Regions from separate parts of the Arthrobacter sp. FW306-1B-G06A genome, predicted to be linked through region 2. Evidence: predicted binding sites of a transcription regulator. Region 2 holds the regulator's gene; the other holds the start of a gene.
What was found. The regulator HrcA, encoded in region 2, represses chaperone genes, less so after heat shock. The targets are predictions, from matches to a motif close to TTNGCACTCGNNNNNNNCGAGTGCNAA.
Positions count from the first base shown of each region.

Region 1: the regulator HrcA is predicted to act here: its motif matches at 2,159-2,185, upstream of AC3WJM_RS02595 (FmdB family zinc ribbon protein).

Region 1 covers NZ_JBYSXB010000003.1:138,352-143,067, reverse strand. Annotated here, with positions in the region: gene AC3WJM_RS02610 (GNAT family N-acetyltransferase) at 1-458, opposite strand, end outside; gene galU (UTP--glucose-1-phosphate uridylyltransferase GalU) at 465-1,370, opposite strand; gene AC3WJM_RS02600 (5-formyltetrahydrofolate cyclo-ligase) at 1,488-2,093, shown strand; gene AC3WJM_RS02595 (FmdB family zinc ribbon protein) at 2,248-2,511, shown strand; gene cpaB (Flp pilus assembly protein CpaB) at 2,712-3,467, shown strand; gene AC3WJM_RS02585 (hypothetical protein) at 3,487-3,732, opposite strand; gene AC3WJM_RS02580 (AAA family ATPase) at 3,742-4,716, opposite strand, start outside.
Region 2 covers NZ_JBYSXB010000011.1:108,886-113,601, forward strand. Annotated here, with positions in the region: gene AC3WJM_RS08275 (16S rRNA (uracil(1498)-N(3))-methyltransferase) at 1-441, opposite strand, end outside; gene dnaJ (molecular chaperone DnaJ) at 444-1,574, opposite strand; gene hrcA (heat-inducible transcriptional repressor HrcA) at 1,642-2,655, opposite strand; gene AC3WJM_RS08290 (DUF3097 family protein) at 2,836-3,693, shown strand; gene AC3WJM_RS08295 (DUF4870 domain-containing protein) at 3,797-4,210, shown strand; gene hemW (radical SAM family heme chaperone HemW) at 4,268-4,716, opposite strand, start outside.

The DNA.
Region 1 (4,716 bases), on a different contig from region 2:
GGCCCGTTCTCGGGCCTGATGTTGATCTCCATCCGGTGCAGGCCCAGAGCCTCAAAGCAATGGTCGGTGGCCATGGCAACCGCGGTGGGAGCTATTCCGCGGCCGGCCCGCGCCTGGTCGACCCAATAACCAAGCGTGGCCGTCATCGCCGACCCCCACATTATCGAGGAGACCGTGAGCTGCCCGACGATCCTGGGCTCGGGGAACCCGGGAATGCGCTCCGTGATCACGAACGGAAGGGCACTCGCTTGCCGAGCCTGCGAGTTGAGGGAAGCCACCATCTGCCGATAATTCGGCAGGCGACCGCCAGGGGCCGGGTTGGAGGCCTCCCAAGGCGCCAGCCAATCACTGTTGCGTGAGCGGACCTCGGTCCATTCCTTCTTGTCCCGGTAGTGAATGGGACGCAAGATGAGGTCGCCGCTCTCCAACGTCACCGGCCAAATGGCCGACCCCCACACGATGAGCTACTTGCTGAGGCCGGCGGCGAAGCCGGGCAACCACTCACGCAGACCGGGACCGAGATCTTCGCTGTCGCACGCCAGCTGGACGCAGGCTTTGAGGTAGCTCAGCTTGTCCCCGGTGTCGTATCGACGGCCACGGAAGACCACTCCATACACGCCGCGGCCTTCGCCCTCCTCGGCGGCCAGGACCTGGAGGGCATCCGTCAGTTGGATTTCCCCGCCGCGTCCCGGCTCGGTGTGCTCAAGGACGTCAAATACGGCGGGGTGAAGCACGTAGCGGCCAATCACGGCCAGGTTTGATGGAGCTTCATCTGCGGCTGGCTTTTCCACAAGCTGCTTGATCCGGACGTAGCCGTCTTCGCCGATATCCTCGATGTCAGCGCAGCCATAGGAACTGATCTGGGAGGGCTCCACCTCAATGAGGGCTACGACGGATCCGCCGGTCTTCTGCTGGACCTCAATCATGTCGCTGAGGAGAGTGTCCCGGGCGTCGATCAGATCGTCACCGAGAAGAACCGCGAACGGTTCATAGCCGACGTGCTGCTTGGCACGCAGCACCGCATGGCCCAAGCCCTTCGGGTCGCCTTGGCGAACATAGTGGATGTCGCCCAGGCCGCTCGTGGCCTGTACAGCGTCCAACTTTGTGAGGTCTCCCTTGGCCTCAAGGGTCGCTTCAAGAGCCGGGACACGGTCAAAGTGGTCTTCCAATGCGCGTTTGTTGCGTCCCGTGATCATCAGGATGTCGTTGAGGCCGACGCCCACGGCTTCCTCAACCACGTATTGGATGGCCGGCTTATCGACCACCGGGAGCATTTCCTTGGGCATGGCCTTTGTAGCCGGCAGGAATCTGGTACCGAGCCCCGCAACGGGGATCACGGCCTTGCGGACGGCGCAGCTATTGGAAGTCACCGGACTAATCTAACGGAAGGAGCTGGACATTGGGCAAAAGAGTCCCGGGGCGCACAGCGGTGAAGCTCCCTTTCCTGCCCATCCCCGGGCCGCACAGCAGCAAGAACTGGAGCAAAGATGACTTTGAAGGACGATATCCGCCGGGACAACCGCAAGCGCAGGCTCACCTTGACCGCGCAACAGCGTGCTGACGCTGGAACGGGGATTGCCCGCCATGGCCTCCTGTGGGCGGATGCGGTTACCCAAGGGAATCCGTCGACTTTCGCGGCTTATGTCGGCGTGGCTGCCGAGCCGCCGACAATGCCCTTGCTCGCTGCGCTCCACGCCGCCGGGCACCGGGTCCTCCTTCCCGTCTGTGAACCGGAACGGCATCTGAGCTGGGTCTATTGGACACCGGAAACGTCTTTTGTCCGCTCGAACTACGCCCCGATTGACGAGCCCATTGGCGAACGATTCGACAGTGGCGTCATCAAGGATGCGGCTGGAATCTTCCTTCCGGCCACCGCGGTCGATGAAAGCGGAAACCGTATCGGGCAAGGGGGCGGTTACTACGACCGGCTCCTCGACAAGCTCGACGCCGACGGGCAGCGTCCGCCGACTGTCGCCGTCGTATATGACCACGAAGTGCTGCCCGCGGGGACGATCCCCGCACAATCATTCGACAAGCCGGTGGCCGAGGCACTTACCCCTTACCGGGTTGTACGCCTGGTTGCGGCGGCTTGACCGAGTTTGAGGTCTGTCTACTCCGCCACATTCCGTAGTAGCGGCCTCGACTCCGGATGATAGAATTGGCACTCAGGCCCTGCGACTGCTAATGGACGGAACAATCCGCCTTGGCAGCACAGGACCTGCAGTTCGTCCCGGAGGAGGATCACCAGTGCCCACATATGCCTATGCCTGCAAAGACTGCGGACATGCCTTTGACATCGTTCAGGCTTTCACGGACAGCTCGCTGTCCGACTGCCCTGAATGCCAAGGGTCGTTGCGTAAGAAGTTCAACAGCGTGGGCGTCGTCTTCAAGGGATCGGGCTTCTACCGCACCGACTCCCGGGATTCCAAGGGAAGCACCGTTTCGGCCGCTCCCGCCGCACCAGCTGCGTCTCCGGCTCCGGCGTCGGTTCCGGCGGCTGCCGCGAGCTGATAGCGTTTCCGGCTGCCCCCGGTTTTCCACATAGCACGACGTTTCCACATAACTCAACGTTTCCACATAGCTCAATAGGGCCCTGCCACGGGACCTGCGTGCCCCGTTAGCGTGGCACCATGCCAAAAATCCCGAACGTATCCCCGGGCCCTGTGCCTGCCGGATCTTCGTCGCTCCCGCGCGATAGGATCCCGTCGCCGATGAGCATGGCCCGTACGCGTCGCCTTCAGGTTCTTCCTTTCAGGGCGGGCGGGCGCCTCGGCGCTCCCACGCGACAATCCGGGCTTCGACGCTTCGCTGGCTGGCTAAACCACAACCGCCGCCTCGTGGTGGCCCTTCTGCTATGCGTGGCCGCCGGGATCGCGGTCCACCAGCTGACTCCCCCTTCGGAGCAGCGAGTCACGGTCCTGGCCGCCGCGCGGGATCTTCCTGCCGGGTCCACTTTGATGGATTCCGACCTCAAACCCCTCGAAGTCCTTCCAGATGGAGTTCCCGCGGGGGCGCTCTCCCCCAAAACCGGATACGGCGGGAAGCAGCTTGCCTCGCCCCTGCGAAAGGGGCAGATCCCCACGGACGCCCAACTCCTGGGACCGGGCCTGCTCACCGGCACCGCACCCGCGACGGCGGCCGTTCCACTTCGCATGGCCGATCCCGCTTCAATCCAGCTCATCTCGCCGGGCCAGGTGGTCGACGTTGTGCTCACCGCAGCAGATGGGCCTGAAGGGCCCGGCAAGAAATCCGAACTCCTGGCATCTGCGGTCCCGGTCTTGTGGACGTCCGGGCAGGGAGGCAAGGCCACCCAATGGTTGGGCACGAACGAGGCGGACGGCCTTGTGGTTGTCGCCGCCAATCCGCAACAGGCCGAAATCCTCGCCGGAGCTTCCACGCGAGGGAAACTGTTCTTTGTCCTCGTCAATCCCTCTGACAACCGGCAATCCCGAGCCCCGGCCGGATAACCACGAGCAAATGGAGGGTTCAGCCCCAGTGCGGGGGCCTTTGCTCCTTCAGCCAGGCGTCGTGGTCATAGCCAGGCTCATCGCCCCAACGGCGTGGATCATCCTCGGAGGCTTTCTTGGGCAGAATACTCTCTCCTGCCGGCTTCCGCTCCGGTGCGGGCTTCACTTTTGTTTTCTCCTGCCCGTCCAACTCCGCGTCAGGGCCCAGCGCATCGGCACTGGTGTCCGCAGCGCGCTTGGATTGAGTGCTTTTGCTTTCCGCCATTGCGCTTCCTTAGGGGATCGCCGGTCCCGAGCCAGTGCCTTGCGTACCGCGGGGGCCTTGCATACCATCAGGCCCGGCCGTGGCCTGGTCCGCCTGACTGTTCAGTTCCAATTGTTCAACATCAACATCCAGGAATCCATCCTGGACGGCACCATACGAGGGTGCCGTCGGCTTCTCCAGCCCCAGATAGGAACCGATGCGGTCGGCGCAGGACGAAGGATCCGTGAATACTTCAATGGTCCACAAGGACATGTAACGCCAACCCAGGCGTTCCAGAAGTTGGGGCCGGAGCCTGCTGCGCTCCCTGACGCTCATGCGGCGGTATCGTTCCGTGCCATCCGATTCAATGGCCACCGGGGTGGGCATTTCGGTGTCATCGCGACCTATGGTGTGCACGGGATCGGCTGCCGCGGCAATGTCCAAGGCTCCATCGTAGTGGTGCCACACCCGGGCTCCGCGTGCACGGAGCCGCTCGCCCAGATCCGCCACCAACGGATCCTCACCGAGCGCCTGCTCGCTGGCAGCAGCCCTGGTGGCGGGCGTCCCCAGGTCCGAATTCCCGGACAATTCACGGTCCAGGAGTTCATGGAAATCAACGGCGCCGTGAGCCAACCTGTCCAGGTCGAGGTCCTCCGGACGGAAGCAGCTCAGGACGTGCAACGACCTCCGGGATCGGGTCATTGCCAAGGCAAACTTGTTTCGCCCGCCTTCTACGGAGAGCGGTCCGAAACTGTGCAGAGCCCGGCCATGCGGGGTGCGCCCAAAGCCCAGGGAGAAGATGATGTGGTCGCGGACCAGTCCTTGTGCGCGCTCCAAATCCACCACGCGGAAGGACTCCGCACCGGCGTTGAAGAAACCCGACAACAGCGGATAGTTGGGGAGCTGGAGCCTGATGGCCTCGCCGATCCTTGCGGCATGCCGCAGGCTTGCGGTGACCACGGCGAGCGAGGTCCTTGGCCGCAGACTGGCGTGTTGAAACACCAG
Region 2 (4,716 bases):
GCGCCGCGCCTGCTTGGCGGCTGCCGTGGCGACAGATTGCCATTTCGCGTGGGCTTTGGCCGCCCGGTCACCCTTCCAGCGCACGATGGAACGTTCCGCCTGCCAGGGCACGACGGCGTCGATCCCGAGTTCCGTAGCCGTTTCGACGGCGAGCTCGTCCCGGTCGCCCTTCGCGAGGGCCTGGACCAACACGAGCCGTACGGCTGGCTGGTGTTCCTCCTGGACGGCGGAGGCAACGACCGTCAGGGTTCCCTGCCCGGATTCGGCCACCGTGCCCGTGAGCCGTTTGCCGGCACCGTCGGCGATATCGACGGCTTCGCCGATTTCCAGGCGCTTGACGGTGACAGCATGCCTGGCTTCGGCGCCGTCAAGCATGAAAGAGTCGCCAGGCCCGAGCCCGTCAAGCGATCCGGCAGCTGTGAAGAATACGGGGTTGCTCACCGCTACAGGTTACCGAGCTTGTCCCGCAGCTTCGCGAACATACCTCCACTGGCCACAAGCTTGCCTTCGGTGAACTGCTCCCCGCGCAACTTGGCCAGTTGGCGAAGCAGGTCTTCCTGTGCGGCGTCGAGCTTGCCGGGCGTCTCAACGTGCAGGTGCACCTTGAGGTCTCCCCTGCCGTAGCCGCGGAGATGGGTGACGCCCAGCCCGCGCAGGGTGATGACTTCGCCGGACTGCGTGCCGGACTTGACGTCGATTTCCTGGGGACCGTCGAAAGTCTCAAGCTGGAGCTCGGTACCCAGCGCCGCGGCGGTCATGGGGACGCTCAGCGTGGCGTGGAGGTCGTCGCCTTCCCGGATGTAGGTGGAATCGCTGTTGACCCGGATCTCCACGTAGAGGTCGCCGGGAGGCCCGCCTGCGGGGCCTGCTTCGCCTTGCGACGACAGCTGGATGCGGGTCCCGGTAGCGACGCCGCCAGGCACCTTGACGGTCAGCGAACGGCGGCTACGGATGCGGCCCTGGCCGTTGCACTCATTGCAAGGATCCTTGATGATCGAGCCGAAACCTTCGCACGATCCACACGGCGCGGCGGTCATGACCTGGCCGAGGATCGAGCGCACGGCCCGCTGGACCTGGCCCGAGCCGCCACAGATGTCGCAGCGTTCCGGGTGGGTGCCCGGTCGGCAGCATGAGCCTTCGCACGTGGGACAGATGACTGCAGTGTCCACTTCGAGCTTTTTGTTGACACCGAAGACGGCTTCGCGCAAGTCGATGCGGACACTGATCAAGGCGTCCTGCCCGCGGCGCATGCGTGATGCTGGGCCTTGCATGCCGCCACCTCCTCCGCCGAAGAAGGTGTCGAAGATGTCCTGGAAGGCGAATCCCTGGCCCGCGTAGCCGCCGCCGAAACCGTTGTCGGTCCCGTTCTCATTGCCGGTGGCGTCGTAGACGCGGCGCTTCTGTGGGTCGGAGAGGACCTCGTAAGCGTGGGTCACCGCCTTGAATTCCTCTGCAGCGCCAGCCCCGGGGTTCACATCGGGGTGCAGCTTACGTGCGAGTTTGCGGTAGGCCTTCTTGATCTCCTCGCCGGTTGCTTCCGGCGAGACGCCCAGAACGTCATAGTGACTGCTCAAAGTCGGTATCTCTTCCTTGTTTACGGTTCCACTGCGTTTCTTGCGGGGCGGTTTCCAGCCGAGGCCGTCAGCCGCCCAGAATGCGGGAAAGGTAGCGTGCGACGGCACGGACGGCCGCCATGGTGTTGGGATAGTCCATGCGGGTGGGTCCAAGAATGCCGATCTTGGCACTGCTGCCCGGACCGTAGCCCGTGGCAACCACCGAAGCCTCGGAGAGGCCGTCGTAGGGGTTTTCGCGGCCGATGCTCACCGTGACGCCCCGGGGGTCTTCCGCCATGTCGGACAAAAGCCGCAACATGACCACCTGTTCCTCAAGCGCTTCGAGGACCGGACCGATGCTCAGCGGGAAGTCCACGTTGGAGCGGGCCAGGTTTGCCGTGCCTGCCATGACCATGCGTTCGTCGCGGCTCCGCTCGGCAAGCCTTTCCAGGCCGTGGGCAAGGGCGCCGGCAAGGTTCCGAAGCCCCGGCGGGCACAGGGCAACCACCGATGGCAGCACTTGCGGCATGAGGTCGAGCTGGGAGCCGGCGATGCTTCCAAGGAATCGCGCCCGCAAGGCCATGAGTTCGTCGTCGGTGGTGTCCGTCGCTGCGTGCACAACGCCCTGTTCCACCTTGCCCGAATCGGCGATCAACACCGCCAGGACCTGGCGCGGTGCCAAAAGGACAAACTCAATGTGCCGGACGCGCGCGCGGCTCAGGTGCGGATACTGCACGACGGCGACCTGGTTGGTCAGTTGCGAGAGGAGCCGGACGGTGCGCTCAAGGATGTCCTCGACGTCGTCAGGTCCCTCAAGCAAGGAGTGGATGGCCCGGCGCTCGGCGGCCGAAAGTGGTTTGACCTCGGAAATACGGTCGACGAACAGGCGATAACCCTTGTCCGTGGGAATGCGGCCGGCGCTCGTGTGCGGTGCGGCAATGAGGCCTTCTTCTTCCAAGAGGGCCATGTCATTGCGGATGGTTGCGCTCGACACTCCCAGATGGTGCCGTTCAACCAAGGCTTTGGAACCGACCGGCTCGCGGGAGTGAACGTAGTCCTCCACGATGGCGCGTAACACTTCAAGCTTGCGTGGTTCGCTCACTGCCCACCTCCAATCAACATTTCAACAGTTAGCACTCAACATGCCCAAGTGCTAACAAGTCTAGTATGAGCCACCTCGTTGTTAGCATTGGTACCGCTCGCGGCGAACATGATTCCCGCGCGGTCCTGCGCAATGCCACGGACCGTGACCGATCCCCTAGCGCAAAGTGGTGTGAAGACCGTGTCTTACGACAATTGGGGCCCGCAAGACCTCTCCTCGCCTGCCAAACGGCAACTGCCTGAGGTTCCTGTTGAACGCGGAATGGTTCTCGAAGACGTCCAGTCCGGCTGGGTCGGGGCCGTGACCAGGGTGGAGAAGTCCGGAGGCATGCACATTGTGGTGCTGGAGGATCGGCGGGGAAAGGCCAAGTCGTTCCGGCTTGGCTTCGGATTCCTGCTGGAGGGACAAGCCGTGAAGCTCCTGCCGCCTGCCCCACGCCCGGCCGCCGCCAAGGGGGCGGCGCCAGCAGGCAGGACAGCATCAGGATCCGTCCGAGTCGCCGGCCAGCGGGCCCAAGTCGCCAAGGCGAGCCGGATATGGGTGGAAGGCAAGCACGACGCCGAACTTGTGGAAAAGGTGTGGGGAGATGATCTCCGGGTGGAGGGTATCGTCGTCGAGCCGTTGCATGGCGTGGACGATCTCAAGGCGGCAATAGCCGCATTCTCCCCTGGCCCGGGCCGCCGTCTCGGGATCCTTGTGGACCACTTGGTCCCGGATTCGAAGGAGTCGCGGATTGCTGCCGACGCCATGATGCTGCCGGGCGCCGCGGGAAACGTCTTGATCGTGGGACACCCCTACGTGGACGTCTGGCAGGCAATCCGGCCCAAGGTGTTGGGGATCGAGCAATGGCCGACCATCGCGCGGGGCACGGATTGGAAGACCGGGATCCTGAAGGCGTTCGGCTGGCCGCATGAAACGGCCGAGGACGTCGGACTGGGTTGGCAGAAGCTGCTGGGCGCCGTCCACAGCTATGCCGATTTGGAGGCGTCTCTGCTCGGTCGCGTGGAGGAAGTGATCGATTTCCTGACCGTTCCGTGATGAATTACCTGCGTAGGGGACAGCAGTTGGTCGGCTGACTGCGTGCCAAGCAAGTATTCTGGGACAGCAACACTGCACCGATAGACACTCGAAGGAAGAAACTGTGGCAGACAACGCTCCTGACGATCGGGACGGCACCTCGGGCCAGTCCCAGTACCACGGCGTTCCTGCCAACGCGCTGCCCTTGACCGCCTCGGAAGACCGGCAGTGGGCAACCCTGGCGCACTTTGGAGGAATCCTCGGCTGCGTGCCTTCGCTCCTGATCTACCTGATCTTCCGCGAGCGTGGCCCGTTCACGGCCCAGGAATCCAAGGAAGCGCTCAACTTCACTTTGCCTCCGACGATTGCCGCCGTGCTCGCAAACATCCTGGTCCTGCTCCCGGTGGTGGGAAACCTGTTCGCGGTTTTGGCCACGGCGATTTGGGTCGCAGTGACCTGCTTCTCGGTGTCGGCCGGAATCCGCGTCAACCACGGTCAGCCGCACCGCTACCGCTTCAACCTGCGCTGGATCAAGTAGCCGGTCCTCGCGGCGGATGCCTATGTAGCCTCCCGCTCCGGGCGCTGACGCCTGCCGCTAGTCCGGAAGGATCCGGCGGACCACGGCATCGACGAGTAGCCGGCCCTTGAGGGTCAGGACCAGCCGTCCCTGGAAGGCCGCTGCGGGTTCAACCAGGCCGTCGGCAATGAGGCCTGCAACGGCGTGGCGGCCCACCTTGTCGAGCGCGTCGACTTGAAGCCCGGTGCCGAGGCGCGCCTCCAGCATGATGCGTTCCACTTCCCGGGTTCCGGCGTCGAGCGTTTCCCGTCCAGCGGCCGGCGAGGCCCCGCTACCGAGTCTGTTGGCATAGGCGGTGGGGTGCTTGACGTTCCACCAGCGGACGCCGCCCATGTGGGAATGCGCACCGGGTCCGATGCCCCACCAGTCGTCTCCCCGCCAGTAGGCAAGGTTGTGTTTGCACGCCTGTTCGGGCGTACGGGACCAATTGCTGACCTCGTACCAGTCCAGACCGGCGGCGCTGATCA